Regions from separate parts of the Oceanicaulis alexandrii DSM 11625 genome, predicted to be linked through region 1. Evidence: predicted binding sites of a transcription regulator. Region 1 holds the regulator's gene; each other region holds the start of a gene.
The links. Region 1 encodes LexA, which represses DNA repair genes until DNA is damaged. Its sites were predicted from a motif close to ATGTTCCNCTTGTGTTCC; they were not measured.
Positions count from the first base shown of each region.

Region 2: ruvC (crossover junction endodeoxyribonuclease RuvC) is a predicted target of LexA. The motif match lies at 1,854-1,871, and genes of this name have one in related genera.
Region 3: G405_RS0106510 (Y-family DNA polymerase) is a predicted target of LexA. The motif match lies at 4,808-4,825, and genes of this name have one in related genera.

Region 1 covers NZ_ATUP01000001.1:113,072-122,822, forward strand. The annotation lists gene G405_RS0100545 (peptidylprolyl isomerase) at 1-947, shown strand, start outside; gene trpE (anthranilate synthase component I) at 964-2,466, shown strand; gene G405_RS14610 (divergent polysaccharide deacetylase family protein) at 2,463-3,449, opposite strand; gene G405_RS0100560 (anthranilate synthase component II) at 3,539-4,126, shown strand; gene trpD (anthranilate phosphoribosyltransferase) at 4,123-5,139, shown strand; gene trpC (indole-3-glycerol phosphate synthase TrpC) at 5,169-5,960, shown strand; gene lexA (transcriptional repressor LexA) at 6,045-6,722, shown strand; gene G405_RS0100580 (2-hydroxychromene-2-carboxylate isomerase) at 6,788-7,462, shown strand; gene G405_RS14615 (ComEC/Rec2 family competence protein) at 7,464-9,584, opposite strand; gene gltX (glutamate--tRNA ligase) at 9,694-9,751, shown strand, end outside.
Region 2 covers NZ_ATUP01000001.1:1,013,146-1,022,896, reverse strand. The annotation lists gene G405_RS16385 (cupin domain-containing protein) at 1-1,060, opposite strand, end outside; gene G405_RS0104995 (hypothetical protein) at 1,066-1,767, opposite strand; gene ruvC (crossover junction endodeoxyribonuclease RuvC) at 1,893-2,390, shown strand; gene ruvA (Holliday junction branch migration protein RuvA) at 2,387-3,037, shown strand; gene ruvB (Holliday junction branch migration DNA helicase RuvB) at 3,034-4,065, shown strand; gene G405_RS0104975 (hypothetical protein) at 4,105-4,593, shown strand; gene ybgC (tol-pal system-associated acyl-CoA thioesterase) at 4,599-5,042, shown strand; gene G405_RS0104965 (MotA/TolQ/ExbB proton channel family protein) at 5,210-5,863, shown strand; gene G405_RS0104960 (ExbD/TolR family protein) at 5,867-6,298, shown strand; gene G405_RS16920 (hypothetical protein) at 6,311-7,132, shown strand; gene tolB (Tol-Pal system beta propeller repeat protein TolB) at 7,162-8,508, shown strand; gene pal (peptidoglycan-associated lipoprotein Pal) at 8,645-9,160, shown strand; gene G405_RS0104940 (hypothetical protein) at 9,239-9,712, shown strand.
Region 3 covers NZ_ATUP01000001.1:1,329,558-1,339,308, forward strand. The annotation lists gene G405_RS16775 (SIR2 family protein) at 1-706, shown strand, start outside; gene G405_RS0106495 (ATP-binding protein) at 716-2,461, shown strand; gene ffh (signal recognition particle protein) at 2,704-4,251, shown strand; gene rpsP (30S ribosomal protein S16) at 4,270-4,689, shown strand; gene G405_RS0106510 (Y-family DNA polymerase) at 4,856-6,103, shown strand; gene G405_RS0106515 (hypothetical protein) at 6,103-6,354, shown strand; gene rimM (ribosome maturation factor RimM) at 6,552-7,082, shown strand; gene G405_RS0106525 (hypothetical protein) at 7,147-7,764, shown strand; gene G405_RS0106530 (hypothetical protein) at 7,771-8,472, shown strand; gene trmD (tRNA (guanosine(37)-N1)-methyltransferase TrmD) at 9,000-9,704, shown strand; gene rplS (50S ribosomal protein L19) at 9,701-9,751, shown strand, end outside.

The DNA.
Region 1 (9,751 bases):
CCTATCAGGTCCCTGACAGTCAGATCGCTGACCGGGCCTTCACAATGGCGGCGGGCGACATCGCCGCCGTTCAGAGCCAGCTGGGCTGGCGCGTGGTGCGCATCGACGCGGCGACCGACCCGGATACGCCAGAGCTGTCGGAGCTTGAGGCTGAATTGCGCGATGAACTGGCGCGTGACAACGCCGAGGGCATGATGCTGGATGCGCTGGGCGTCTTTGAGGAAGCGCGCGGCAATGGCGCGACGCTGGAAGAAGCCGCCATGCAGGCGGGCCTGATCGCGGAACGGATCGATTTCGTCGCCGCCAACGGCTACTCCGCGGATCGCGAACCGGCGCTCACCCTGTTGCAAAACCCCGATCTGCTGACGGCTGCGTTCAGCGCCCAGCAGGGCTTCGCCACTGACCTTGAAAGCTATGGCGAAGACGGCGGCTATTTCGTGGTGCGCGTGGATGAGATCGAGCCGGCGCGTCTGTCCGAACTTTCTGAAGTGCGCGAAGACGCCGCGCAATTCTGGATGGTGCGTGAAACGGATGACCGTCTGCAAACGCTCGTCGACGATGCGCAAGCGCGCCTTGAGGCTGGTGAAACCCTGGACGCCATCGCCGAGTCCCTGGGCACGGGCGCACGCGTGGAAACCGCTGTTCTGGGCCGCGGCGAAACCGCAGGGCCGTTCAGCGCGCAGCTGGTGGGCCAGGCCTTCCGTCTGCCCGAAGGCCAGCGCTTCGCCGCGCGCGCCGGCAACCAGACCACCCGCGCTATCGTCCTCGTCGATGATGTGATCTCGGTTGATCCGGCGCAGGCGGAACGCCCCTCACAGCAAGAGCTGACGAACGAGCTTCGCAACGACGCCACACAGATCGTCACCAGCGCGCTGATCAATGCGTACGAGGTGCGTACGGACCAGACCCTGATTGATCAGGCTCTGGGCCGGACACAGCTGCAGTAACAGGCTCAGGCGTTATATGACCGTCTTCGCTCCGGATCTCGACACGGCGACCGAGCTGTGCGCGCGCGGTCAGACCGTGCTGTTGACCGCCACGCGCGTTGACGACCTTGAGACGCCCGTTTCTGCCTATCTGAAACTCGCCTCCCATAACGCCAACACCTTCTTGCTGGAAAGTGTGGAGGGCGGCGCGTTTCGAGGCCGGTATTCCGCCATTGGCCTTGACCCGGACCTGATCTGGCGCTGCCGCGGCGATCAGGCCGAGATCGCCCACGCACCCGCCCCCGGCGTTGCGCCAGGCGCGTTTGAACCCTGTGCAGAGAAGCCGCTGCACGCGTTGCGCAAACTGATCGCAGAGAGCCGACTCACACTGCCGTCGGGCCTGCCGCCCATCTCGGCGGGCCTGTTCGGCTATCTGGGCTATGACATGATCCGTCAGGTCGAGCGTCTGCCCGATCAGGCCGCACCCGAACCGCTGGGCCTGCCCGAGGGTCAATTGCTGCGTCCACGCGTGATGGTGGTGTTTGACGCCTTGCGCCAGGAAATCCTGGCCGCCGCTCCCATTCGTCCAGCGCCAGGCGCCGACCCGGAATTGCTGGTGGACGCCGCGCGGCGCCGGATCGAGGCGGTGTTCGCCCGGCTCGACGCCCCGGCCCCGATCGCGAGCGCGTCCGAACCTTGGTCGATGCCTGAACCGGTCAGCAATATGGAACCGGCGCAATATCGCCAGAATGTCGAGACCGCGAAAAACTATATTCGCGCCGGCGATATTTTTCAGGTGGTCCCGAGCCAACGGTTTTCCGCGCCCTACTCAGCGACGCCGCTCTCGCTGTACCGGTCCTTGCGTCGGACCAACCCGTCGCCCTTCCTGTATTTCTTCAACCTGCCCGGCTTCGCCATTGTGGGCTCGAGCCCGGAAATTCTGGTGCGTTTGCGCGGCGACACCGTCACCGTGCGACCGATTGCCGGAACCCGGCCGCGCGGCAATTCCGAAGAAGCCGATCAGGCCCATGAGGCGGATCTGCGCGCAGACCCCAAGGAACGCGCCGAACATCTGATGCTGCTGGATCTGGGCCGTAATGATGTGGGCCGGGTCGCCAAGGCGGGCACCGTTCGCGTCACCGAGCGCGAGATCATCGAACGCTATAGCCACGTCATGCACATCGTCTCCAATGTGGAAGGCCAGCTATCGGACGGCGAAGACGCGATTTCTGCACTGATGGCGGGCTTCCCCGCCGGCACGGTGTCCGGCGCGCCCAAGGTTCGGGCGATGGAGATCATTGACGAACTCGAGCCCTATCGCCGCGGCATCTATGCCGGCGCTGTGGGGTATTTCGGCGCCAATGGCGATATGGACATGGCGATCGCGCTGCGCACCGCCATCGTCAAGGATGGCCAGATGCATGTGCAGGCCGGCGCAGGCGTCGTGCTCGATTCCGATCCGGAATCCGAACACCAGGAGACAGTGAACAAGGCGCGCGCCCTGTTCCGCGCCGCCGCCGAAGCCTGGCGTTTCGTCTAGCTGTCTTGGACTTGGGCTTGAGCCTGAGCCGCGCCCAGAGCGCTGATCGTGACCAGCTCCACGCCTACGGCCTCCGCCCGGCGCGACAGATCCGCCAGCACCGCCAGGGTTTCAGGGCGCGGATGGCCGATGGCGATCGCCTGCCCGTTCTGCAGCGCCAGAGCCAGGGCCTGGTTGAGCTGAACGCTCACTGACGCCTCATCCGGCACATGGTCCAGAAACACATCGCGGGTCATCGCAGTCAGACCGGCCGCTTGCGCTGCGGAAGCCGCTTGAGAGCGCGGATGGGTCAGCGAATCCACGAAAAGCATGGAGCGCGGCAGATCGCTGGCAGAAAACATGGCGTCCATGGCGCGTCTGTCAGACGTCAGACGGCTGCCCATATGATTGTTGAATCCCACAGCGCCCGGAACACGCGAAAACGCCCAGCCGATGCGCGAGGCCATCTCGGACGGGCTCTGAAATTCGGTCAGGGCGTGCGGGCCAGGATCTTCCACGCCCACCGGCTCCATCGGCAGGTGCACGAAAACCTCTCGCCCCGCCGCGCCCGCTTCACGGGCGAGCGCTGACGCCGCATCGGCATAGGGCAGAATAGACAAGGTGACAGGCGCATCCAGCGCGATCAGTCGCCGGGCCGCCGCGACATCCAGCCCCACATCGTCAATGATGACCGCCAGTTGCGGCCGCCCTGACGTCAGAGGCGGCGTCAAAAGCGTCGGCTCAACGGGCTCGGAGGTAAGGACTGAAGTCTCAACCACTGAAGGCTCGGGCGCGGCGCCGATCCTGTTCGCCGCCTCCACGCGGATCACGCCGGGCCAGGACGAGGCGAGCTGGCGGGAGTCGAGGTCAGCAGGCGCCGCGACGGCGCGCGCTTCGGCCTCGCTGCTATTGGCGCCCAGATTATAAGCGAGCGCCGCCACCAGCATGAAACCGGCGGCCAGGGCAGAGCCCAGATGCGGCGCATATGAAGCAGTACGGATCATCCGTGCCTATTTACAGCGAGTCGCGGTTGGCGGCGCGTGTCGCCTTGCTTAAGTTCCACATCAGTTTTCACGGATGCGGCGAGCCCTCCATGCTGTTGATCATCGACAATTATGACAGCTTCACCTTCAACCTGGTTCATTATGTCCAGGAGCTGGGCGCGCCGACCCGCGTCATCCGCAATGATGCGATGAGCGCAGAGGACGCCCTGGCCCTGAACCCTCAAGGCGTTCTGATCAGCCCCGGCCCCTGTGATCCGGATCGAGCGGGCATCTGCCTGGACCTGATCCGGAACGCCCCGGAGGACTTGCCGATCTTTGGCGTCTGCCTCGGCTTTCAGTCGATCGGTCAGGTGTTTGGCGGCAAGGTCATTCAGGCCAAGGCGATCATGCATGGCAAGACCAGCCCGATCCGCCATGACGGCACAGGCGTGTTCGAGACCCTGCCCTCGCCCTATCAGGCCACGCGCTATCACTCACTGGCCGTGGACCTGCCCGAAGGCACGGAGCTGGTCGCCAATGCGCACACCGAAGACGGCGAGATCATGGGCTTGATGCACAAGACCCGCCCCATTCACGGCGTTCAGTTTCACCCTGAATCCATCGCGTCCGAGCATGGTCACGCGCTGATCGGCAATTTCCTGCGTCTGGCGGGTCTGACCACAGAGCAAGCGGCATGAGCCGCATGCGTCCCGCCATTCAGGCCCTCGCCCTGGGCCAGGAACCCGATGAGACTGCGCTTGCGGACGCGTTTGACGCGCTGATGGAGGGTCAGGCCGACCCTGTGGAGGTTGGCGGGTTTCTGTTGGCGTTGACCGCCTTGGGGGAAAGCCCGCAAGCGCTGATGGTCGGCGCCAAGGCCATGCGCGCCCGCATGACGCCGGTCAATGCGCCCGCCGCCGCCATCGACACCTGCGGCACCGGCGGCGACGCGCGCGGCACCTGGAACATCTCGACCGCCGCCGCCCTCGTGGCCGCTGGCGCAGGCGCCGTCGTCGCCAAACATGGCAACAAGGCCGCCTCCTCCAAATCGGGCTCTGCGGAAGTGCTGGAAAGCCTGGGCGTAAATCTGTTCGCCCGCCCTGATCAGGTGGAAGCCGCACTGGGTCAGGCGCGCGTGGGCTTTTTGTTCGCCCAGGCTCACCACGGCGCCGTGCGTCATGTGGGGCCGGCGCGCAAGACGCTGGGCGTGCGGACGATTTTCAACCTGCTGGGCCCGCTATCAAACCCCGCCGGAGCGAAGCGTCAGCTCCTGGGCGTGTTTGACCGCAAATGGCTGGTTCCCATGGCCGAAGCCCTGCGCGGGTTGGGCGCGGACGCCGCCATGATCGTGCATGGCGAAGACGGGCTCGATGAAATCACCACCACCGGCGTCAGCTATGTCGCCGAACTGACGCCGGACGGCGAGATCCGTGAATACGAGATCACGCCTGAGGATGCAGGGCTGCGCCGCGCCGCACTGGATGATCTGAAAGGCGGCGAACCTGAAGAGAACGCTCAGGCGATCCGAGACCTCCTGAAGGGCGCGCAAGGCCCCTATCGCGATATCGTCCTGATCAACGCCGCCGCCGCGCTGAAGCTCGCAGGCTTGGCTGAAGACCTGAAGACCGGCGCGGAACTGGCTGGCGCAGCGATTGATGACGGCCGCGCGCAAGCTGCGCTCGACGCCCTTGTCACAGCCAGCAACGCCTAAGCGCTTAAACCTTGAAGAGAACACGCCCGATGAGCGACGTCCTGAACCGAATTGAAGCCTACAAGCGCGCCGATATCGCCGAGCGCAAGGCCGCGCTCTCCTATGAAGCGGTCTGCGAGCGCGCCCAGCAGGCGAGCCCGGTCCGCGGCTTCAAGGCGGCGTTGGAGCGCGATGCGACCGAGCATGGGCTAAGCCTGATCGCGGAAGTGAAGAAAGCCAGCCCGTCCAAGGGCCTGATCCGCGAAGACTTCAACCCGCCCATACTCGCCAAAGCCTATGAAGACGGGGGCGCAAGCTGCCTGTCTGTTCTGACCGACGCGCCCAGCTTTCAGGGCCATGATGACTATCTGGTCGCGGCGCGCGCGGCGGTGTCTTTGCCGGTCCTGCGCAAGGATTTTCTCTACGACCCCTGGCAAGTCGCCGAATCACGCGCGCTGGGCGCGGATTGCATCCTGGTGATTCTCGCCAGCGTTGATGATTCCCTCGCCGCCGCGCTGATCGAGGAAGCGTTCAAATGGAATATGGATGCGTTGGTCGAAGTGCATGACGCCGCCGAAATGAAACGCGCTCTGGCCCTCCCCAGCCCGCTTGTGGGGGTAAACAACCGCAATCTGCGCACCTTCGAAACCTCACTGGAAACCTTTGAAACTCTTGCCCCTATGGTGGGTGATGACAGGCTTCTGGTGGCGGAAAGCGGCATCTTCACCCGTGACGACGCTGTCAGATTGCAGCACGCTGGCGCGAAGTCTCTGCTGGTCGGTGAAAGCCTGATGCGGCAGGACGATGTCACCGCGGCGACGCGCACCCTTATGGGGCTCTAAACGCGTCGCAGCTTCACTTGACGTTAAGACGGAACATGCATAGAACACTTTTAGTAAGTTTCTATTTTGTTCCAAGAGGCGACCATGCTGACCAAAAAGCAGCACGAGCTTTTGCTCTACATCAACAAGCGTCTGTCTGAAGACGGCGTGTCGCCTTCCTTTGACGAAATGAAAGAAGCGCTCAACCTCGCCTCCAAGTCCGGCGTGCATCGACTGGTCAGCGCTCTGGAAGAACGCGGATTCATCCGTCGGCTGGCCCACCGGGCGCGCGCTCTGGAAGTGCTGAAGCTGCCGCAAACCGGCGCTCCCGCGTCAGCGCCTGCCTCCAATGTGGTGAAAGCGCCCTTCGGCGCCCCCGCTCACGAAGAGAGCATTCAGGGCGTGGACGTGCCGGTTCTGGGCCGAATCGCAGCCGGCGTGCCGATTGAGGCGATCCAGCATGAAACCGACCGCTTGCCCGTCCCGGCGAACATGATTTCCGGCGGCGAGCATTTCGCGCTGGAAGTGCATGGCGATTCCATGATCGACGCCGGCATTCTCGACGGCGATCTGGTGGTGATCAAACGCGGCGACACCGCCAATAGCGGCGATATCGTTGTCGCCCTCGTCCATGACGAAGAAGCCACGCTGAAAAAGCTGCGCAAGAAGGGCGGTTCCATCGCTCTGGAAGCGGCGAACCCGGCCTATGAAACCCGCATTTTCGGCCCGAACGAGGTCAAGGTGCAGGGGCGTCTGGTCGGCTTGATCCGGCGCTATCACTAGGCGCGCTGATTTGCGCGGTTTAGTATTGTCGCTCGGGGCTTCGCCCGATCAGGACAGCACAGACCATGACAGATCAGACCGCGCTCAGCTTTGACCTTTATTGGTCGTTTCGAAGCCCCTACAGCTATATCGCAGCACAGCGCCTGCTGGCCCTGCGCGATCAATACGGCTTCACGCTCAATGTCCGTATTGTGCGCCCATTGGCGGTGCGCAGCCCTGAGTTCTTCGAAGAACGCGATTCGCGCTGGATCCATTATGTGCTCATTGATGTGGCGCGCGAGGCGGAACGCCTGGGTCTGCCCATCAGCGCGCCTTCGCCCGATCCGATCGCTCAGGATCTAGGCACACTGAAGATCGCCCCTGAACAGCCGCGCATCACCTATCTCAACCGACTGGGCGTTCTGGCCACGCAAACCGGCGACGGGCTGGCGTATATCGCCGCCGCCAGCCGGCGCATCTGGGGCGGCGCAAGCGCGGGCTATGAAACACCCTGGACCGATGACGGCGCGCTGGATGAAGCCGCTCACAAGGCTGGACTGGACCCGGACTGGCTGAATGCCGAAGCGGACGCCCAATCCGACCAGATTGACGCCCAGATCCTCGAAAACGAAGCCAATCAGGATGCGGCGGGTCATTGGGGCGTGCCGCTGATGGTGTTTAACGGCGAACCTTTCTTTGGTCAGGACCGCATCGACGCCCTGCTCTGGCGCATGTCTCAATCCGGGCTCAAGCTTCAATAAGCTAGCTGCCCTGCGCGCCGCCCCATAAACGGCCCTGCCGGGCCTGCTCGGCGCCGCGCATGCGGACCACCCGGCCCTCATGCACCCAGAACTCCAGCCCGCCGAGTTCGGCGCGCGCCGGGTCATCTAACAGCAAGGCTGCACAGCGGCGCTTACGCCAGGCGGAGACGACCCCGTCAAAGACGATCAGATCCGCCTGGTCGCAATCATCCTCTAGCGCCTCGGGATTATCCGTGACGGCGAGCAGCAAGCCTTCCGCGGTGCGCCCCGTGCATCCCAGAGAGTCGCAGGCCAGCGCCGCACGTTCCGGGCGATAGCTCGCTCCGGTGCGTTGCAGGAAGACGCGCGCATCAAACCGGCCCCGCCTGCGGTCACTGACGGTGAAGGCGTCTCCCGCCCCCTCAAACCGCGCCAGCACCACGCCGCCATCCGTAATCATCATCTGCGGCGGCGCCTGCACCATGAAAAGCGCCAAGGCGGCGCAAACCAGCACACCGCCGCCCAGCCGCATCCACCCCAGCCCGATCACCAGACAGGCGAAACCCAGACCGTACAGCGCCAGCAACGCGGGATCTGCGGCGTTGGCGCCCACCACCGCCCCTTCAAGCGTTGACGCCCAATACGCCACGTCCAGAACCCGGCGCAGCCCTTGGTCCATGATCCATAGAAACGGGCCTTCCAGCCCAATCACCGAAAACAGGAGCGCCGCGCCGCCCGCCGGCATCACCCAGAACGTAAAAAGCGGCATGGCCGCCAGATTGGCCAAAAGCCCATAAGCGGCCATGCGCTGGAAATGAAACACCGCAAACGCGCCGGTCGCCGACCCCGCGATCAGGGATGTGGCGCTCAAGCCGGCTATCGCGTCCTTGAGCTTGGCGAGGATCGAGGTTGAGCCGCCGCCCTCGGGACGCCAGCGACGATAAACGTCAAAGCTGGCGATCAACGCCGCAACAGCGGCGAAGCTCATCTGAAACCCCGGTTCGATGACGCTTTCAGGCGTGATGAGGATGATGAAAATGGCGGCCAGCGCCAAAGACCGCATGGAAAAGGCCTGCCGGTCGCACAAGACGCCGACCAGCACCACGAACGCCATGATATAGGCGCGCTGGGTGGACACCGCAGCGCCTGACACCACCAGATAGAGGCTCGCCGCGACCAACGCGCCCAGGGCTGCGGGCTTTCGCGGATCATTCCCGCGCGCCCAAGGCTCCCATGCGGCGAAGATCAGGCGGATCAGCCAATAAGCGCCGCCGGCGAACAAGGCCATGTGGAGCCCGGAAATCGCCAGAATATGGCCCAGACCCGACAGGCGCAGGGCCTCTGCATCCTCAAAGGACACGCGCGCCCGCTCCCCGGTCAGCAAGGCCGCCGCCACGGCGCCGGTGCGCGACCCGGCCCCCGCCTGCAATCGCTCAGACAAGCGCCAGCGAAACCGCGCCAGATCCAGAATTCGCGGTCTGGGCGCGGCGATCTCGGCGGGCTCCAGATCGGAGATCGCGTATCCCGTCAAACCGATCTGATCAAACCAGGCCGCTCGGCCCGGGTCATACCCGCCTGCGGCCACGGGCGCTGACGGCCGCGACAGGCGGGCGCGCACTTGGATGGCGTCGCCGGGTTCAAAAGCGCCCAGCCCCGCCCGGACCCGCACGCGTACAGGCGGGGTCTCGGCGTGTTCCAGCTCATGGACCCGGATCAACAGGCGCGCACGCCCATCCAGTCGCTCCACGCGTTCGATCCAGCCCGTCACTTGCGCGCTGCGTTCGCTGACATAGCGCTCCAGCGGCGGCGGCGCCAACGCATGGCTGCGATGCCCCGCGAGAACAAAGCCCAGACAGATGCAGCCAAGAAGAACCCAGACATACAGCGTGCTGACATCACGGCGCACGCTCCAGCCCAGCCCACAAAGCGCGGTGATAATTACGCCTGTCAGGACCGGAATTCCTCCCGGTTCAACCGGCCAGGAGAAGTAAGCCGCGGATCCCACCGCAAGCGCGACCGGCGCCCATAAGATCAGCCGGTATGGATCAGGTGCATTCACAGTCAACGGGGCGCCCAGCCCGGCGAGCATCGCCTGGCGCAGGGCGGGACTTTCCCCTGTGGGTGGAAACTTGAAAGACTTCACACCTTCATTTTGGCGTGAACATCAGGCTGAGGCTATGACGGATGCGGTTTGGCGTGCTAAAGAGCACGACCCTTCGCACTGCAGCATGAATTCGCAATTGCAAGATCATATGAAAATCATCACCCGGTTCGCGCCGTCCCCGACTGGCTACCTGCATATTGGCGGCG
Region 2 (9,751 bases), 900 kb from region 1:
CGGCCTCGGCGTCTCTGTCAAAGGTCAGCGCGCCGCCAGGGGCGACCAGGGCGATGTGCTCGTCATCCTCGGCGAGCTCCAATGCGATCAGCGGCCGGCGTTTGAGTTGCGTGTCCGGGGTAAGCGCGCCGAAGGTCAGCGCGCCGCGCGTGTCCGCCGGGCGCGAGGTGATGGCGGTGTCAGTGAACAGGCCGATCACCGCATCAAGATCAGCATTTTGACCCACATCGCGCAGCGCGCTTTTAAACGCCGCGTCAAAATGTTCGCGGCTGACCGCGCCCCTGGCGTAGCCCGGCGGCAAGGCCCGGCGCAGGGCGGGTGTGCGCAGGGCGGCTTCGGACACCGCTTCCAGCAGGAAGTCCGCCCATGTTTTCGCCAGCAGACCCGTTGTGATGTGAAGCGAGGCCTGATCATCGCCCTCATTGACCGCGTCGTGCATCAGCCCGCGCGGCACATACAGGACATCGCCCGGCTCCAGCACCAGCTCTTTGCGAGGCTCGGTCTGGGCGAAGCGGCCCGGGGTGAAGCGTTCGCCGCGATAGGGCGTACCCACCGGGGCGTCATAAAGCCGCCAGCGCTTGCGGCCCTCCACCTGCAGGACCAGAACGTCATGATTGTCGTAATGGGTCTGAAACCCCTGCGCATTGGGCGGCGTCAGGTAGATATTGGTCTGCACCGGGCAGGAAAAGTCCGCCTCCAGCTGGCGGCACAGATCCGCAAGAGGCCGGTGTCGCGCCTGCAATTGCGGCAGGATCAGCGTCGCGCCTTGCTGATAGAGCCGGGCGACCTCGCCGCGATCCACCAGGCCATCCTCGCGCAACCAGGCGCCGTCAGGCAGGCGCGGTTCGGCGCGCGCCATGGACAGATCGCCTTCGCGAAACAGACCTTCGGCCAGCATGGCGTCAATCGCCGCAAGGCTGATCAGGGGCGTGAACCGATCCGGCGCCGAGCCCGGCGCGTGCAGCGCCCGGGTCTCGAACACCGTCTCGAAAAAGGCTTCAGCCGCATGCGGAGCGATCAACTCGGCCAGCACGCCCGGCGTTACATCAGATAGGGTCATGTCGTTTAGCAGCGCCGGCCCTGATTGGCGGGATCGGCATACGGGCCGGAATCAGAATCCGAACACTGACGACCGCCGCGCCGGCCGCCTCTCTGACCGCCGCGACCCTGTCCGACCGGATCCGCGTAAGAGCCCTGATCGTTATCGGTGTAACCGCCGCCACGCTGGCCGCCGCGCCCTTGTCCGGGCGGGTCCGCATAGGGGCCCTGATCGCTATCGGTATGACCACTGCGCTGGCCGCCCCGGCCCTGACCCGGCGGGTCGGCATACGGACCCTGGTCATTATCGGTGTGACCGCCGCCGCGCTGGCCGCCACGCCCCTGTCCGGGCGGATCGGCGTACGGACCCTGATCGCTATCAGTATACCCGCCTTGCTGGCCCCCTCGGCCCTGTCCGGGCGGATCGGCGTACGGGCCCTGGTCTGCATCGGTGTAACCGGATTGGCCGCGGCAATTGCGTCCCTGATTGGCGGGGTCTGCATAATTGCCCTGATCGGCGTCCGTACAGTTGCGCCCGCCGCCATACCGACCATTGCGTCCATATCCCACAGCGTCCGCATAGGGGCCGGAATCCGCATCCGTTTGACCGGTGTAACCCTGACCGCTGGCGGTCGCGCAACCGGTCAGACCCGCCGCGCCGATCACTGTGACGCCGCCCGCGACTTGCGTCAGAAAAGAGCGCCTTGAGAGCTTGCGTTTCTTACTCATGTCCGTCTCCCCCATAGACTAAAACCTTACACGCATTATGGGTTGGAGAAAACTGAACGCGACCTGAACGGATGAACGTGCATGCAATGGTCGCCTTTTGTTCTGGGCGCCTTATGGTGTGAGCGATGAGCGCTTCGATTCGCATATTGGGCATTGATCCGGGGCTGAACGCCACGGGCTGGGGGGTGATCGACCAGACAGGCTCTCGCCTGTCGCTGGTGGAGTATGGCGTCATCAAAGCGCCGCCCAAGGCGCCGATGGCGGAGCGTTTGACCGTGATCTACAACGCCATCGAAGTGCTGGTTGAGCAGTTCAAGCCGCATGAAGCTGCCGTTGAGGATCAGTTCGTTCACGCCAGCGCCGTCAGCGCGCTCAAGCTGGGCCAGGCCCGGGCTGCGGCCATGCTGGCGCCGGCGCGCGCCGGGCTGGTGGTGGGCGAATACGCGCCCAAACTCGTGAAAAAGTCGGTCGTGGGCACCGGCTCCGCAGAAAAGGCGCAAGTGGCGGCGATGATCGCGATTTTACTGCCCGGCTCGAAGGCGGATGCGGACGCGGCGGATGCGCTGGCGGTCGCGGTCTGCCACGCTCACCACAGAACCGCTATGAAAGGACTGGCGTCATGATTGGCAAGCTGAAGGGCGTCGTGGACTGTGTCGGCGAGGAAGAAGCCGTCATTGACGTCAATGGCGTCGGATATCTGGTCAGCGCCGGATCGCGCACCCTCGCCCGGCTGGAGCCGGGACAGCCCGTGTCGCTTCATATCGAGACCCATGTGCGTGAGGATCAGTTCAAACTCTTCGGTTTCTTGAGCGATTCAGAGCGCGCCTGGTTCGTCCGTCTGCAATCAGTGCAAGGGGTCGGCGCGAAACACGCCCTCGCCATGCTCGATGCGATTGATGTGGGCGAGATTGAAAGCTCGGCGATCCTGGGCGATCCCATGCCGTTTGAACGCGCCAAGGGCGTCGGCAAAAAGCTCGCCCAACGCATCGCCACGGAACTGAAAGACAAGGCGCCGCCGCTCGGCCGGTCCCTGGGCGCCGGCGCAGCCGGACTCGCCGCCGCTCTGGCGCCTGCAGGCGCCGATACGCCAGCCGCCACGTCGTCTCGCACGGACAATGTCATGCGTGAAAGCGCCGTCTCCGCGCTGGTCAATCTGGGCTATGCGGAAAGCGATGCGCGCAAGGCCGCTGCGGAAGCCTTGCGTCAGCTCGGCGATGATGCGACCGAAGGGCTGGTGATCAAATCGGCCCTGAAGGAGCTGGCGCGTTGAGCGAGCCGGACGAGCGCATCATCTCTGCAGACGCGAACCCCGGCGATGGCCGGGACAAGGCGTTGCGTCCGCTCTCGTTTGACGAGTTCGTGGGCCAGCCTGCGGCCATCGCAAACCTGAAAGTCTTCACCCAGGCGGCCGGGCGGCGCGGCGAAGCGCTGGACCATGTCCTGTTGTCCGGCCCGCCGGGCCTGGGCAAGACCACTTTGGCGCAGATCGTGGCGAAAGAGCTGGGCGTGAACTTTCGCGCCACATCAGGCCCGGTCATCGCCAAGGCGGGCGATCTGGCGGCGATCCTGACCAATCTTGAAGAACGCGACGTCCTGTTCATCGACGAAATCCACCGGCTGTTGCCCGCCGTCGAAGAGATCCTCTATCCGGCGATGGAGGATTTCTGCCTCGATCTGGTGATCGGGGAGGGGCCGAGCGCGCGTACTGTGCGCATCGATCTGCCGCCGTTCACCCTGGTGGGCGCCACCACGCGCGCCGGCCTTCTGGCGACGCCGCTGCGCGACCGCTTCGGCGTGCCGGTGCGGCTTGAGTTTTATTCGGTTGAGGAATTGTCGGGCATCGTCGCCCGCGCCGCGCGCAAGCTGGGCGCGCCCATGAGCGAGGATGGCGCGATCGAGATCGCCAAGCGCGCCCGCGGCACGCCCCGCGTCGCTGGACGGCTTCTGCGCCGGGTGCGTGATTTCGCCGAGGAAGACGGCGCGCCGGAGATCGACGCCAAGGTCGCCGACGGCGCCTTGCGGCGGCTTGAAGTGGACGCGGTCGGGCTCGACAGTCTCGACCGGCGCTATCTGCGCGTCCTGATCGAGGGCTTTGGCGGCGGACCTGCGGGCGTTGAGACGCTGGCCGCAGCCTGCGCCGAGGCGCGCGATGCGCTGGAGGACGTGGTCGAGCCTTTCCTGATTCAGCAGGGCTTCATCATGCGCACCCCGCGCGGGCGTGTGGCCGCCAAGCGCGCCTATGAGCATCTGGGCTTCACCATGCCGCAACACTTGAATGATGATCTGTTTGGAAACTAGTTTTGCTTATCAAGGTCGGAATAGGCGAGGGGTGACAATATGATACTCAAGACAGCATCAGCCTTGATTGTTAGTCTTGCGGCGACGGGCGCCGCCATGGCGCAATCTCAGGATCTATCTGCTTGCGATGAGAGCGCCTACACGCCGCCTTTCAGTACGGTGGTGATCTCGGTCATCTGCTTTGTGCCGGCAGCGGGAGGCCCGAATCCGTCGCCGAGGGTGGGGCGGATGACTTTCTTTCCAGACCCCTCTCAACCCGGCAGGGGTGCTATCCAGACTTCGCTCCCTTCCCACTCTGATTGCAACTCGAGTGGCGAGTTTCACACCGGGTCCTGGCAGGTCATGCCCGGCTCGTGTGACGTGAGCATCGAGTTCACTCATTCCATGAATAGCGACTATTTCCTCAGCTCCGGCCTCTATGGCGCGCTAGGGTTCTCGATCTTCTCTGTCGGCTCAAGTGATGGAACCGGCCCTTGGAGAAATGTCTTTGATTTTAACAACGTCACTCATATCCAGTCGTTTGAATAGCCACCATGAGCCAACCCCATGCCGGCGTCTGGCTGGATGACAAGACGCACCATTTGCCTGTCCGGGTCTATTACGAGGACACCGATTTCACCGGTGTCGTCTATTACGCCAACTATCTCAAATTCCTGGAGCGAGGACGGACCGACGCGCTGCGCTGCGCGGGCGTCAGCCATGCCGAGATTCTGAAACTTGATCCGCCGCTCGGCTTTGCGGTGCGCAAGATTCAGGTCGAGTATCTCAAGCCCGCCCGCATTGATGACGCCCTGACCATCGAGACACGGTTCAAGACCGTCAAAGGCGCGCGTCTGGTCATCAGCCAGCGTGTCGTGTGCGCCGCCGAGGTGCTGGTCACGGCGGATGTGGAAGCCGCCTGCATTGATCTCCAGGGACGACCAAGGCGCTTGCCCAAGACCATGCTCGATCAGGTGCAGCGCTACGTAACCGGCTAGAATCCTCCCTGAATTCGCCTCAATCTGCGTCTTTTCTCAGCCTGTCACACTGACGAAGCCGAGTTCGGCTTGGCGTGACGCGTGCGTGCGGTTACACCTGCAGCCCGAGGGCGTTTCATTATGACGCATCCGTTTCGCCGGATGCGCGAGGGTCTAGCGGAGTTTCCATGGAAAGCGTTGCAGTTGAGCTGACGGGTCCGGCCACTGAACTGACCATCATGCATTTGTTCATGCGCGCCGACATCGTGGTGAAAGCGGTGATGGCGATCCTGGCGTTCATGTCGATCTGGTCTTGGGCCATCGCCATCGAGAAATGGCTGCAACTCAATAATGCCCATGCTGGCGCATCGCGCTTTGAAAACGATTTCTGGTCTGGCGGGTCGCTGGACGAGCTGGTCGCCAAATACGCCAAGCCCGCCAAGGAGCCGTTCGGCCGGGTGCTCGCTGCGTCCATGCGCGACTGGGACGGCTATGCGGTCGCCAAGAGCGGTGGCGCCGAAGCCAATCGCGAACTGAGCAAGATGGAAAGCGGGCTGGGCGTTCTGGCCATTATCGGCTCCGCGGCGCCCTTTATCGGTCTGTTCGGCACGGTGTGGGGCATCATGAACGCCTTCCGCTCGATCGCCGCGTCCGAGAACACCTCGCTGGCGGTCGTGGCGCCGGGCATTTCCGAAGCCCTGTTCGCCACCGCGCTGGGTCTGCTGGCTGCGATCCCGGCCGTGATCTTCTTTAACGCCCTGTCGTCAAACCTCTCCAAATACGCCTCCCGCCTTGAAGGTCTCGTGGATGATCTGGCGGCGCTGGCGAGCCGGGGGAGCTGATTGATGGCTGGCGGACTCGACACCGGCGGCGGCAATGGACGTCGCCGCTTCAAGCCCAACGCCGAGATCAATGTCACGCCCTTTGTGGATGTGATGCTGGTGCTGCTGATCGTGTTCATGATCTCCGCCCCGCTTCTGACCGTGGGGGTCGAGGTGGATCTGCCGGACACCGAAGCGCGCGCCATGACCACGTCGGAAGAGCCCTTGACCCTGACCATCCAGTCAGACGGCACGCTCTATCTGATGGAGACAGAAGTGGCGTTTGACGAGCTGGCGCCGCGCCTTCAGGCGATCACGGGAGCCGGGTCTGAAGCGCGCATCTATATCCGCGCCGACGATGGCGCGCCCTATGGCGACGTCATGCGCGTGATGGCCCGGGTGTCAGCCTCTGGCTACACCAATATCGGGCTCGTCACCGAACCGATCCGGGAATAGGGAGGCCGGGCCATGCGTCAGGCCCTGGGGTTCATCCTGTCCCTGTGCGTTCATGCGGGACTGGTCGCGAGCGCGCTGATCGCGTTTCCGCAATCGCGTCGCCTGACCGAAGAGCTGATGGTGGTTCCGGTGGAGCTGGTGACGCTGGCGCAGGAGACGAATGTGCGCGCGGCGCGTCCCGAGCCAGAGCCTGAACCCGAGATCGAGCCGGAAACGCCCGCGCCTCAACCCGCGCCGGAGCCTGAGCCTGCCCAGCCTGAAGCCGAGCCGGAAATCATTCCGCCAGCGCCTCAGGATGAACCGGAGCCGGAGCCGGAACCCGAACCAACCCCGACAGAACCCGAACCTGAGCCCGAGCCCGAGCCCGAGCCGACACCGAGACCGCGCGAGCCTGAGCCGCAACAGCCGTCCCTGGATCTGGGCGCATTGTCCCAGCTGGTGGACCGGTCGCGTGAGAACGCCGCGCCGCAAGGTCCCGCAGAAACTGGCGAGACGCGCAATCAGGTGGGGCCGGGCACGGCGATGACCGCCAGCCTGTCGGCGATGGCGGCGTCTCATATCAGCAGCTGCATCCGGTCAAACGCGGATGCGCCCGCCAATATGGACCTTCGCGTAGCCATGGAAATCAGACTGGAGCGCAATGGTCGCCTGTCGGTTCCGCCGCGCCTGATTGACGAAGCGCGTATCATGAATTCGCCCAATTCCTTCCTGAGAGTTGCGGGCGAGAAAGCTATACGTGGCGCGATCCGGTGCCAGCCCTATCCTCTGCCTCCCGAACACTACGCCCAATGGCGCGTGCTTCGGGTCAATGTCGACACGCAACGCAATCGCTGACCCCAGTCGTTCGAACCCGGGAGCTTCCCATGACCGCCCTGCGCCAATTCTTCGCCTCGATCTTTGCGCTGATCGTGATGGCCGCATCGGCTTTTGGACAAACACCCCTGGTGGTGGATGTGACCGAAGGCACGCTCGACCCGACCCCGATCGCCATTCCTGATTTTCTGGGCGAGGAAACCCGCGAAGCCGAGATTGGCGCCGACATTTCCCGCGTGATCACGAATAATCTTCAGACTTCAGGGCTGTTCGCCCCGGTCGAGCCCGAAGCGTTCATTGAAGACATCACCGACATCAATCTTCGCCCCCGCTTTGGCGACTGGCGGGTGATCAATGCGTCGGCCTTGTTGGTCGGCGAGGTCAGCATTGACGAGAATGACCGCATGCTGGTGGCGTTCCGGCTGTGGGACGCCAACACCGAGCAGCAGATGCAAGGGCTTCAGTTTGTGACGTCGCCGGACAATTGGCGCCGGATCGCGCACAAGGTGTCTGACGCCGTCTATCAGCGCATGACCGGCGAAAGCGGGTATTTCGACACCCGCATCGTTTATGTGTCCGAAGGCTATGGCCCCAATGACGAGCCCATTCGCCGCCTGGCGGTGATGGATCAGGACGGCGCGAACCCGTCCTTCCTGACCGACCGCTCCTATATGGCGCTGTTGCCGAACTATTCGCCGAGCGCCCAGCAGATCACCTATGTGTCGTTCCGCGACGGCCGGGCGACCAGCTATCTCTATGATCTTGAGACCGGGCGTCAGGAAGCGCTGTTTGATTCAGGTCCCTCGCTCGCCAGCGAAGGGCAGTCCCTGTCCGCCCGGTTCCATCCCGAGGGCCGCGCGCTGGTGGTCTCCGCCGAGCGCCATAGCGGGCATGACCTGTTCCGTTTTGATCTGCGCTCGCGCACCTTGCGCCAGCTGACCACGCACCCGGCCGATGATGTGGAGCCGTCCTATGCGCCGGATGGCGAGCGGATCGTGTTTTCCTCCTCGCGCGGCGGACAATCTCAACTCTATGTGATGAACGCGGACGGGACCGACCCGCAACGCATCACGTTTGGCGAAGGTCGCTATACGACTCCGGTCTGGAGCCCGCGCGGCGATCTGATCGCTTTCACGAAACAGCGCAATGGCCAGTTCATGCTGGGCGTTGTGGCTGCGGACGGCTCGGGCGAAGAGCGAATTCTCTATGAAGGCTACTTCGTGGATACGCCCGCCTGGTCGCCCAATGGCCGCGTCCTGTTGTTCACACGGGGCGACAGAACACGCGAGGGAACAACGTACTCGATCTGGAGCACTGACCTTGCGGGCTTCAACCTGCGTCGCCTGCCGACGCAGGGCCAAGCGAGCGACCCGGCCTGGTCGCCCTTGATCGACTGAGCTTTGCTCGGCTAAGGTCTTAACCGAGGTGCGCGTTTTGGGGTTTTTTTGGGGTGTGAAGCGCGCCAATTCTGATAGCATCCACACCGATTTGCCTATGCGGATCGCCATAGGCTTGGAGAGGGACGACACCAATATGAAACGCCTGTCAATTCTTGCCGCCCTGGCGCTCAGCGCCACGCTGGCCGCCTGTGCTTCCCAGCCGGAGCCGGTGGCGCCGATGCCTGAGCCTGAGCCGCAGCCGGTCTATGAGCCTGCGCCTGAGCCGGCTGGTCCGACCCCGGGTTCGGTTGAAGACTTTGAAGTGAATGCGGGCGACCGCGTTTTCTTCGCGCTGGATCAGAGCACGCTGTCCAGCGAAGCCCGCGCGACCCTGCGCCGTCAGGCCGCCTGGCTGGCGTCCTATCCGGGAGCTCGCATTCTGGTCGCCGGCAATTGCGACGAACGCGGCACCCGCGAATACAACCTCGCCCTGGGCGCTCGCCGCGCCAATGCGGCCCGCGACTTCCTGGTGAGCCAGGGCGTCGACCCGTCGCGCATCTCCACCGTGTCCTACGGTAAAGAGCGCCCGGTCTGCCGCCAGTCCAATGAAAGCTGCTGGGCGACCAACCGGAACGCCATGACCATGATCCAGTCGGGCGCCGTGTCTTAAGACCGGACCTGAAAAGGATTGATCGAAACGCCCGCAAGGTTCATCCTTGCGGGCGTTTCTGCTTGAGGGGGCAGCCTTATGATTATCAGAGCTTTCGTTGGACTTGTCGTTGCGCCGGTGGCCGCTGTCGCCGCGCTGTACGGTCTCTCCATGGTGATGGAGCCGTCACCGGGCGTGTATGGCGCGCCTGAGACTGAGCCGGTCGCCACTGAAGAACCGGTTTCCGAACCCCATGAAGAACCGATGGGCGAGCCGCCGATCGCTCTGCCCTATGACGAGGGCGGCGCTGCGGCGTTTCTCGCGGATGTCTTTGAAGGGACGGAGGCCTACTGGCTGTGGGGCGTGGACAGTCGCGCCGATCTTGCGAATTTTTCCGAGCAAGTGGCGCTGCCCGGCTCCGGCGGTGACGCGTCCTGCACGCCCAGCCATGTCCAGCTTCAATGCACGCTGCAGCGCGCAGACGGGTATGGCTATACGTTCGGGCTTCAGCAATCGGCGGATGGCGGCTGGTTCTTGGTGAACGATGAAGTCCGTCTGCTGGACAATTCCTGACTTCGCCTTGATTTCGCCGTTTGCTCGACGACACTAGCG
Region 3 (9,751 bases), 1.2 Mb from region 1:
CAAGTCAGAAACTATCTTCCCCCTTCGATCATTGTTTCGTGGCCTCTTTCGAAGTACTAATCGCAATATTCACGTAGTAACCACCAATTATGACCGAGTGGCAGAATACGCTTCTGATTCTGGTGGGTACATCCACAGTACAGGCTTCCTCCCAGGATACCTTCGACGGGCGGATGGTGCTGAAAACCTACTATTCAAACAGGGCAACCAGCCAGCTCGAACGGTGTCAATTTGGAAGGTTCATGGTTCGTTAGATTGGTTTATTGACCCAAGTGGTGGCGTTCTGTCGCTCCCGATGACGAGTGAACTCCCAGAAGGCCTCACCCCACTCATCGTGACTCCTGGCGTAAGCAAGTACCAACGGACTCACGACGAGCCTTTCCGTAGCGCCATCCAGGGTGCGGATCGCGTTCTTCAATCTGCCTCGGCATTTGTTTGTTTGGGGTATGGATTCCGGGATAGTCACATACACCCGAAGCTGGAGAATCGATGCCGCGTACATGATGCGCCGATACTGGTGGCCGCGCGGACTCTGACGCCAGAAGCTAAGAATTTCCTCCGAAACAACGCTGGACGGCATTATCTCGCGCTTGAACACGATGTTGATGGAACAAAAGTCTATAATCGAGACCATCCAGATGGGGTCATAGTGTCCGGCGGAAATTATTGGGATTTATACGAACTCAATCAATTAGTCGGTTTCTAGGGGGTACTTATGAGCATTCTGGATTTCAATGATGACGAGAGCCTCGGCAAGATCATAGCCGTCGACACAGCGACTGTAACGGTGCGCGTTGATGAGCTGGAAAGACTAAAAAGAATTCAGGTCAATCGACTCGCAGCACTCCGAAGCTCAAAAGCTGGCCAGCACCTCATCGGTATCGTTTCAAAAATTACACGCAAACCCGGCCTTGAACTCGAAGAGACTGAACAAGTTGATGATCCGGACACAGCGCCTCCAGAAAACAATTTAGTCCGTGTAGCTCTAATAGGGACGCTAGCGGACAAAGACGGCCTTAAAGAAAACGTCTTTAAGCGAACGCTCGAAACCGTTCCCGAAATTGACGCTGATTGCTTTGCTCTTGAAGGAGAACGCCTCACGAACTTCATGAAGGTCATCTCACAGGTCTCTGGGGATGGCCCGCAACTTGATCTTGGCCGATATGCTCTTGATGAGGGTGCGCAAGCGTATCTGAACGGAAATCGATTGTTTCAGCGACACGCCATTGTCGTTGGCAGCACGGGATCGGGAAAGTCTTACACAACTGCACGGCTCTTGGACCAAATTGCAGAGTTGCCGCAGGCTAATGTGATCGTGTTTGACATCCACGGCGAATATCAAACCCTAACCAGCGACGAATTTCGGCATTTTCGGATCGCTGGGCCAGGAGACATTGGCCAAGATCGGGGACTAGCTGATGGTGTGCTGCATTTGCCGTACTGGCTCCTTGGGTATGAAGCGCTTGTCTCATTATTCGTAGATAGATCCGACCAAAATGCGCCTAATCAATCGATGCTTATGACTCGCTGCATCACGGATGCGAAGAGGGCTAACCTAGACGCAACAGATCATGCGGATATTTTAGCGAACTTCACGATCGATAGCCCAGTTCCGTTTGACATCGATACAGTTCATCAAGCGCTGATTGATCTTAATACGAAGATGGTTCCAGGGGCCGGCACCAAAGAAAAGCAAGGACCATACTTCGACAAACTAAGTCGCCTTATTGCTAGGTTCGAAGCCAAACGAAGCGACCGGCGCTTAGGGTTCCTTTTTCAACCCCCAGCAGCTTGCATGGAATTGTCGTGGTTAACTGAAGTTACGCACCTCTTAGTCGGCGGCCGTGGCTCGCAAGCCGACAATAAGGGGGGAATAAAAATTATCGATTTTTCTGAGGTTCCGTCCGACATACTGCCATTAATGGTAAGCCTAGTTGCAAGGCTGATCTTCACAGTCAGTCAATGGACCCGTCCCGAAAAGCGCCACCCAATTGCATTGTTCTGTGACGAAGCACACCTCTACATCCCCGAACGAACCTCCTCTGACTCAGTGGACGAAATTTCTGTCGGTATTTTTGAGCGTATTGCCAAGGAAGGTCGCAAGTACGGTGTAGGCCTTGTGGTCATTAGTCAGCGGCCCTCTGAGGTTAACCGAACCGTCCTTAGCCAGTGCAACAATGTTATCGCTATGCGGCTAACCAATGGAGACGATCAGTCTGTCATCAGAAGACTGCTGCCAGATAGCCTTGGAGGTTTCGGTGACCTCTTGCCTGTCCTCGACATTGGCGAGGCTCTAGTGGTTGGGGATGCAAGCTTGTTACCTACGAGGGTTATGGTCTCAGAGCCTCGCTTTAAGCCCAGTAGCGCAACTATCGATTTTTGGGACCATTGGCGTGGGGAAGTCCCAGAGTCTGATACGGAGAGCGCAGTGAAATCTTGGAGACGACAAAGTAACCAGTAAGCCAGCGAATCCCGCTTTCCCTTGACTCTTCCCCGCCCCCCGCGTAAACGCCCACGCTTCAGTGCAAGCGCCACTCGCTTGCCTTACCCGCACACGGCGTCCTGCAATGATCAGGATAAAACGCCCGGAGGCGGGCGAGGTCTCCCGCTCGACGAAGGCTCGTCCAGTGGGATGGTTGCGGCGTGCGCGCTTGATCCACACCTTATCGGTGTGACCAGAAGCGAAACGAGGCAGGCGAACACATGTTCGACTCACTTTCAGAACGGCTTTCCGGCGTCTTTGACAGCCTGACCGGGCGCGGCGCGCTGTCGGAAAAGGATGTGGACGCCGCCCTGCGCGAGATCCGCGTCGCCCTTCTGGAAGCCGATGTCGCCCTGCCTGCGGTGAAGGACTTCACGTCCAAGGTCCGCGAAAAGGCGATCGGCGAAGACGTCATCCGCTCGGTCAGCCCCGGCCAGCAAGTCATCAAGATCGTCCATGACGGTCTGGTGGAGCTGCTTGGCGGCGAAGGCGAGCCCGAGGGCCTGAACCTCACCGGCGAGCCGCCCGTGGCGATTCTGATGGCGGGTCTTCAGGGCTCGGGTAAAACCACCACCACCGCCAAGCTCGCCAAACGCATTTCCGAGCGCGAGAAGAAAAAAGTCCTCGTCGCCTCGCTCGACACCCGCCGCCCGGCGGCGATGGAGCAGCTGGCGCAGATGGCGGAAAAGGCCGGCGTTGCCTGCCTGCCCATCGTCAAGGGTCAGTCCGCCGTCGAGATCGCCAAGCGCGCCATGAGCGCGGGTCGCCTGCAAGGCTATGACGTGGTGATCCTGGATACCGCGGGCCGCACCTCCATCGATGAAGAGATGATGGGCGAAGCCGCCAAGATCGCCGATGTGGCGCGGCCGCGTGAAACCCTTCTGGTGGCTGACAGCCTGACCGGTCAGGATGCGGTGGAGACCGCCAAGCGCTTTGACGAGCGTCTGAAGCTGACCGGCCTGGTGCTGACCCGGATGGATGGCGATGGCCGCGGCGGCGCTGCGCTGTCCATGCGCTGGGTCACCGGCCTGCCGATCAAGTTCCTGGGCGTCTCTGAAAAGGTCGACGGGCTGGACGCGTTCGACGCGAAACGCCTGGCGGGCCGTATTTTGGGGCGCGGCGACATCGTCTCGCTGGTGGAAAAAGCCGCCGCCGAGGTCGATCACGAGAAAGCCGAGCGCCTCGCCAAGAAAATGGCGAAGGGCAAGTTCGACCTTGAAGACATGGCCGACCAGCTGCGCCAGCTTCAGAAAATGGGCGGCATTTCCGGCATGATGGGTTTCCTGCCGGGCATGAACAAGGCGGCGAAGGCCCAGATGGCCAATGCCGGGTTCGACGACAAGGCGCTGAAGCGCCAGGAAGCGATCATCCTGTCGATGACCCGCGAGGAGCGCGCCAAGCCTGACCTCCTCAAAGCCAGCCGCAAGCGCCGCATCGCCATGGGCGCCGGCGTCGCTGTGCCGGAGGTGAACAAGCTTTTGAAAATGCACCGCCAGATGGCGGACATGATGAAGAAGATGGGCAAGAAGGGCAAAAAGGGCGGCATGCCCGGAATGCCTGGAATGCCCGGAATGGGCGGCGGCATGCCGGGCATGGGCGGCGGAATGCCCCCCGGTCTCGGCGATGCGGCCTCTGATCTTCTCAAAGGACACGCGCCCAAGGGCGCCGACCTGCCGGGGCTGGGCGGCCCAGGCGACCAGGGATTGCCGGGTATCGGCGGACCACTGGGGCCAGACGGCCTTCCGCTCGGCCTCTCGAAGAAAAAATGACCTTAAAGGACCACATCCATGTCTGTTAAAATTCGTCTCGCCCGTGGCGGCGCCAAGAAGCGTCCGTACTACCGCATCGTCGTCACCGACTCGCGCATGCCGCGCGATGGCCGCTTCATCGAGAAAATCGGTCACTACAACCCGATGCTCCCGAAAGACCACGACAACCGCGTGGCTGTGGACACCGAGAAAGCCGCCGAGTGGATCAAGAAAGGCGCCCAGCCGACCGATCGCGTGGCGCGCTTCCTGAAAGACGCCGGCGTCTATGAGTGGACCCACGGCAACAACCCGAAAAAAGCCGAGCCGGGCGAAAAAGCCAAAGAGCGCGCTGCCGAGCGTCTCGAAAAGGAAGAAGCCAAGAAGGCCGCCGCCGCTGAAGCTGAAGAAGCCAAAGCCGCTGCCGCCGCCGCTCCGGCTGAAGAAGAAAAGTCCGAATAGGACTTTCTTTTCCAGGCATTTGATCAACCCCGCCGTGGAAACGCGGCGGGGTTTTTCACATCTGGAGTCAGCGCATTCGACGCCGGTGTGACTCTTTCGGGTTTTTCCCTGAATGCATTTGTTCTATCTTTGTTCCAAAGCGGACAGCCGCCTGCGGAACAGACACATGCGCAAACCCGACACCATCGAGCAGCTCTATCTCGACTTTGACAGCTTCTTCGCCAGCGTCGAGCAATACGCCGATCCGCGCCTGCGGGGGCGCCCCGTCGGGGTGATCCCCATGAAGGGCGCGCGCAATACCTGCATCATCGCCGCCTCGAAAGAAGCCAAGGCGAAGGGCGCAAGCTCTGTCATGACCGTGCGCGAGGCGCGCGAGGCCGTGCCCGACATGATCCTGGTGGATCAAAAGCCCGACCTCTATCGCCGCATGCACGCCGTGATGCTCGCCGAGATCCGGGCCGTGCTGCCCATCGGGGCGGTGAAATCCATCGACGAGTTGACCTGCAAGCTCGACGCCCGCGCCATCGCCGACCCCGAAGGCGTGTCGGACGCGATCAAGGCGCGCATCGCGGCGGAAACCGACGGCGTGGTCACCGCCTCCATCGGCATGGCGCCCAACCGCTTCCTCGCCAAAATGGCCTGCAAGCTGGGCAAGCCCGACGGCTTGACCATCTGGCGCCCTGAAGACCTGCCGGGGCCCTTGCTCAAGCGCCCGATCGAGGAAGCGCCCGGCATCGGCTCGTCCATGCGCAAGCGCCTTCTGAAGGCGGGCGTGGCGGACATGAAAGCGCTGTGGGCGCTGCAGCCCAAACAGATGCGCGCCCTGTGGCGCAATGTGGCGGGCGAGCGCTTCTGGTACGCGCTGCACGGTTACGACATCCACGCCGAAGCCGCCCAGCGCCGCATGTATGGCCATGGCCGCGTCCTGCCGCCCAGCCATCGCAGCTGGCCCAGCGCCTATGACTGCGCGCGGCTTTTGACGGTTAAGGCCGCCCGCCGCATGCGCCGCGATGGCCGCACCGCCGGGCGCATGGGGCTGTGGCTGCGCCACATTGACGGCGGCTGGAGCGGCGAGCTTCCCCTGCACAGCGCCCGCACCGACCGCGACTGTCTGAAAGCGCTGGATGCGCTCTGGGCGGCGGCGCAACGCTCTGACCCCCGCGCGCGGCCCATGCGGGCGGGCATGTATCTGTGCGATCTCGATGATCCCGGCGTCACTCAGACCGACTGGTTGGTGGAGGATAACGCTGAAGACCGCGCCCGCCGCAACGCGCTGCAGGACGCCATCGACTCGCTTAACAGCCGCTACGCCAAGTCGCTTGTCACCCAAGGGGTCTGGACCCCGCCGCCGGGCGGCTATGCGGGCGGCAAGATCGCCTTCACACGTATTCCCTATGCCGAGGACTTCTGGTGATGACCTGGAAAACCGAACTTCGCCTTGACGATCTGCCGCCGCAGAGTCGGCTGGAGGCGTTTTGCAAGACCTGCAGCGCGGCGCGCTATTACACCGCGCAGGAATTGCTGGCCCGCCGCGCCCTCCAGCACGCCCATCTTGATCAGGTGGAGACCGCGCTTCGATGCGTTCAGCCCGGCTGTGGCGGGGCTGTCGCGCTCTATGAAGCCAGCTCGGGCGAGACCGAAGCCTTTCAGGGCGGCATGCCGTAGGGAGTTTGAATTCCCGGGCGAGCATCGCGAAGACCCGGGACCTCCCTCCGCGTAAAGCGCCTTATCCTGATGGAGACCCCGGCTCTGCGCTGCGCTTGGCCGGGGTTTCAGCTAAACCGAAAAGAGAGCGCGCGCAGCGCCCGTCTTGAGCTGGAGCGCTCTTCAGGGCAGACAGAGCGCCAGAAAAGGATCCCGCCATGCCCGCACCTGAAGAAGAGCTTGTCGTCATCGCCGCTGTCGCGGGCGCCCATGGGGTGCGCGGGGATGTGAAGATCAAGCCCTTCGGCGACGCTGCCCAAGTCTGCAGCTATGGCCCGTTCCTGGATAAATCCGGCGCGGTGATCCTGACCCCGACGCAAGCCAAACCCGGCCCCAACGGCACCGTGACGATCCGGCTGAAGGAAAACCTCACCCGCGAGCAGGTGCAGGCGATGAAGGGCACGCTCCTGCACGCCCCGCGCAGCGCCCTGCCGGAGCTTGAGGAAGACGAGTTCTATTATTCAGACCTGATCGGGCTGAATGTGGAAGACCTTGAGGGAGAAGCGCTTGGCAAGGTGAAGTCGGTGCAGGATTTCGGCGCCGGTGATCTTCTGGAAATCTCAGGCCCTGACGGCGTCTGGTTTCTGCCCTTCACCAAGGCGGCGGTCCCGCATATGGACCTCGCCGCCGGCAAACTCGTCGCCAACCCGCCGGAAACCATTGAAGGCGATGAAGACAAAGACCAATAAGCGCGAACTCGCTTGATGAGCGAGAAAGGCTGGGGCACCCTCTCTTTAAAAGAGGGGGATATCCATGATCTGGCTCGCCGCGCTGGCATTGGCTGCGCAGGACCCACAAAGCGTTGAGTGCGGCCTGCGCGGCGTCTCCGAACGCGATGATCCCAGACGCGCGCCAGAGCAGATCACGGCTCAATGCCCGGAAGGTCATGACGGATTGCAGGCTGAAGCCGACAGAGTATTGGCCCAGATTGACTTGCCGTCACGACGACTAGCCAGATTTTCCAGCTATAACCTCGCCGACAGGCTAGCCTTCCAGCGAGATGGCGCGGGCTGGCAGGCCCTTCCGGGCCAATGGCTCCTGAAAACGGACATCCTCTTTCCCATGCGCGCAGCCGAGCATGGCGCAACGCACATGGTCTGCACCTTTGCAGCGCGCCCGACCAGTAACGGGGCGCTCAATGACCCCGATGTAGCTTGCCTATCCGATGTTGATCGCGCAGAGCGCACCTTGAGTCATGCATTGCATCAGGAGCTGCAAAACTGGCGCCTGGCGCCGGCGCCCTACGAATACTGCATGAATGAGCAACTTTATGTGGGTGCACAGATCTTCTCACCTTCAGGGGCGCAACCCGCAACTCAGATGCCTGACCCGGCCCGCCTGCCTGTTTTGTGCCGCGAGGGCGAGGACTAAGCCCCCATGCCCCGCCTGATCGCCCTCCTCACACTTCTGTTCCTCACAGCCTGCGCCAGCGCGCCGGATCGGCGGGCGGATCGCGACTGTGCGGTGACGACAGCGGTGCTGAGTCCGATTCTGGGGGCGGCTGCTGAAAGCGGCGACAGCGCCGAGCTGGCGCAGCGCACCGGGCTTTGGCCCGAAGCGGGCTCTGACCGGTGGGCCTATGTGCGGCAGATGGGATTTTCGCCGACCTGGCGCTCTAGCGCGACAGATCAGGCCCTGCGCAGCGCCTATTGGCGAGCCTACAGCCCCCTGCAGCGCGATGTCGGCCTGAGCCAAGCCGAACGCGAAATGCGCGCCTGGGAGGCGGCCTATGAAGAAGTCGGCGATGACCGGCTCTACGCCGATGCGGCGTTGTGGTCAGCGTTTCTCGCCGACAATCAATCCCGACGCGCCACGCCCTGCGCCCAAGCGCTCGCCGAGCAGTATGGGGCGGAACGGGTGCGCGCCTCAGCCCCGCGCGCAGCCAAAGCCGTCCGCATCGAACCGAGCCGCCCTGTGTTCAGCGCCAATGGCGACCGCGCCCTGATCGCCGCGCGCACCGTCTATCCTGAACTGAACCCCGGCGACGGCGCGCGCGTCACCGGCACGGTCTGGCTGCTCAATCCCCGAACCGACGGCAGCTGGCGCGTGATCAGCGCCCGGCGCACGGATCTGCAGTAAGGCATGGTCTGAAACGCCGCATGGGCCTCCGGATCAAGTCCGAAGGCCGAGAGGGTTCTACTCTACATCTCGGTCCTCGGGCTTGACCCGGGGACCCATAAACCGCCAGCCCCGCGCGCAAACGCAAGGGTGAGCCAAATGACGGGTGGCGCGGGAGCGGGCCGTTTGAAGGTGAACGATAAGTCTTGGAAGCCAAACCCGGCTCCCGCGCTGGAGATGTTTTATCGGGATCACCGCGCGGAGACTTCTGCGCTGTCGCGCCGCCGGTGCAGTCACCGTCTCATCAGACGCCGCTGCCCTGGACCGCTCGGTGATGATCCGCCTTTTCGGCCAGAGCGTGCGTTAAACGCCTTGTCCTCGGGACATCCCGCCCCTCCCAGCCTGAACGCGCCGGCCGCCCGTCATGGGAGGAACGGATGAGAGTATGGCTCAGCTTTGGGAGGGGGCGGATAAGTTTGCGGCTATCCCTGCCCCTGACTCCCTTCTCTCCTTGCGTCACAGGGTTTGGCGCCCCATAAGCGCGCGCCATGACGTTTAACGCTTCGGTTCTCACCCTCTATCCGGACGCTTTTCCGGGTCCGCTTGGGGTCTCATTGCTCGAGACTGCAAGAAAGAACGGACTCTGGGCGCTTGAGACGGTGGACATCCGGTCGTTTTCCCGTCATAAGCACGCCTCCGTTGACGACACGCCGGCTGGCGGCGGCCCAGGAATGGTGCTGCGCCCTGACGTATCGGCGGCGGCGATCGACAGTCTGCCCAGAGAGGGACGGCCGTTGATCTATCTGACGCCTCGGGGCAAGCCGCTCACTCAAGCCATGGTGCGAGAGTGGTCGGCGGGTCCGGGCGTTATTGTCTTTTGCGGCCGCTTCGAAGGTCTCGACCAACGGGTCATCGAAGCGCGCGGCATGGACGAGGTGAGTGTCGGCGACGCCGTGCTCGCCGGGGGGGAAGCCCCCGCCATGGTCCTCATCGAGGCCTGTGTGCGGCTGATCCCCGGCGTGCTTGGCAAGATCGAGAGCACCGAAGACGAGAGTTTTGAGGGTGATCTGCTCGAATACCCCCATTATACGCGACCGCGTGAATGGGAAGAGCGTGAAATACCCGACGTTTTGCTGTCAGGCGATCATGGCCGGATCGCCCGGTGGCGTAAGGAACAGGCCGAAGATATAACGCGACTGCGCCGACCCGATCTCTGGAAGAGATATCAGCGGCGTCAAGGAGAAGAGCCATGAACCTGATCCAACAGCTCGAGCAGGAAGAAGCCGTCCGCGTGCTCGGC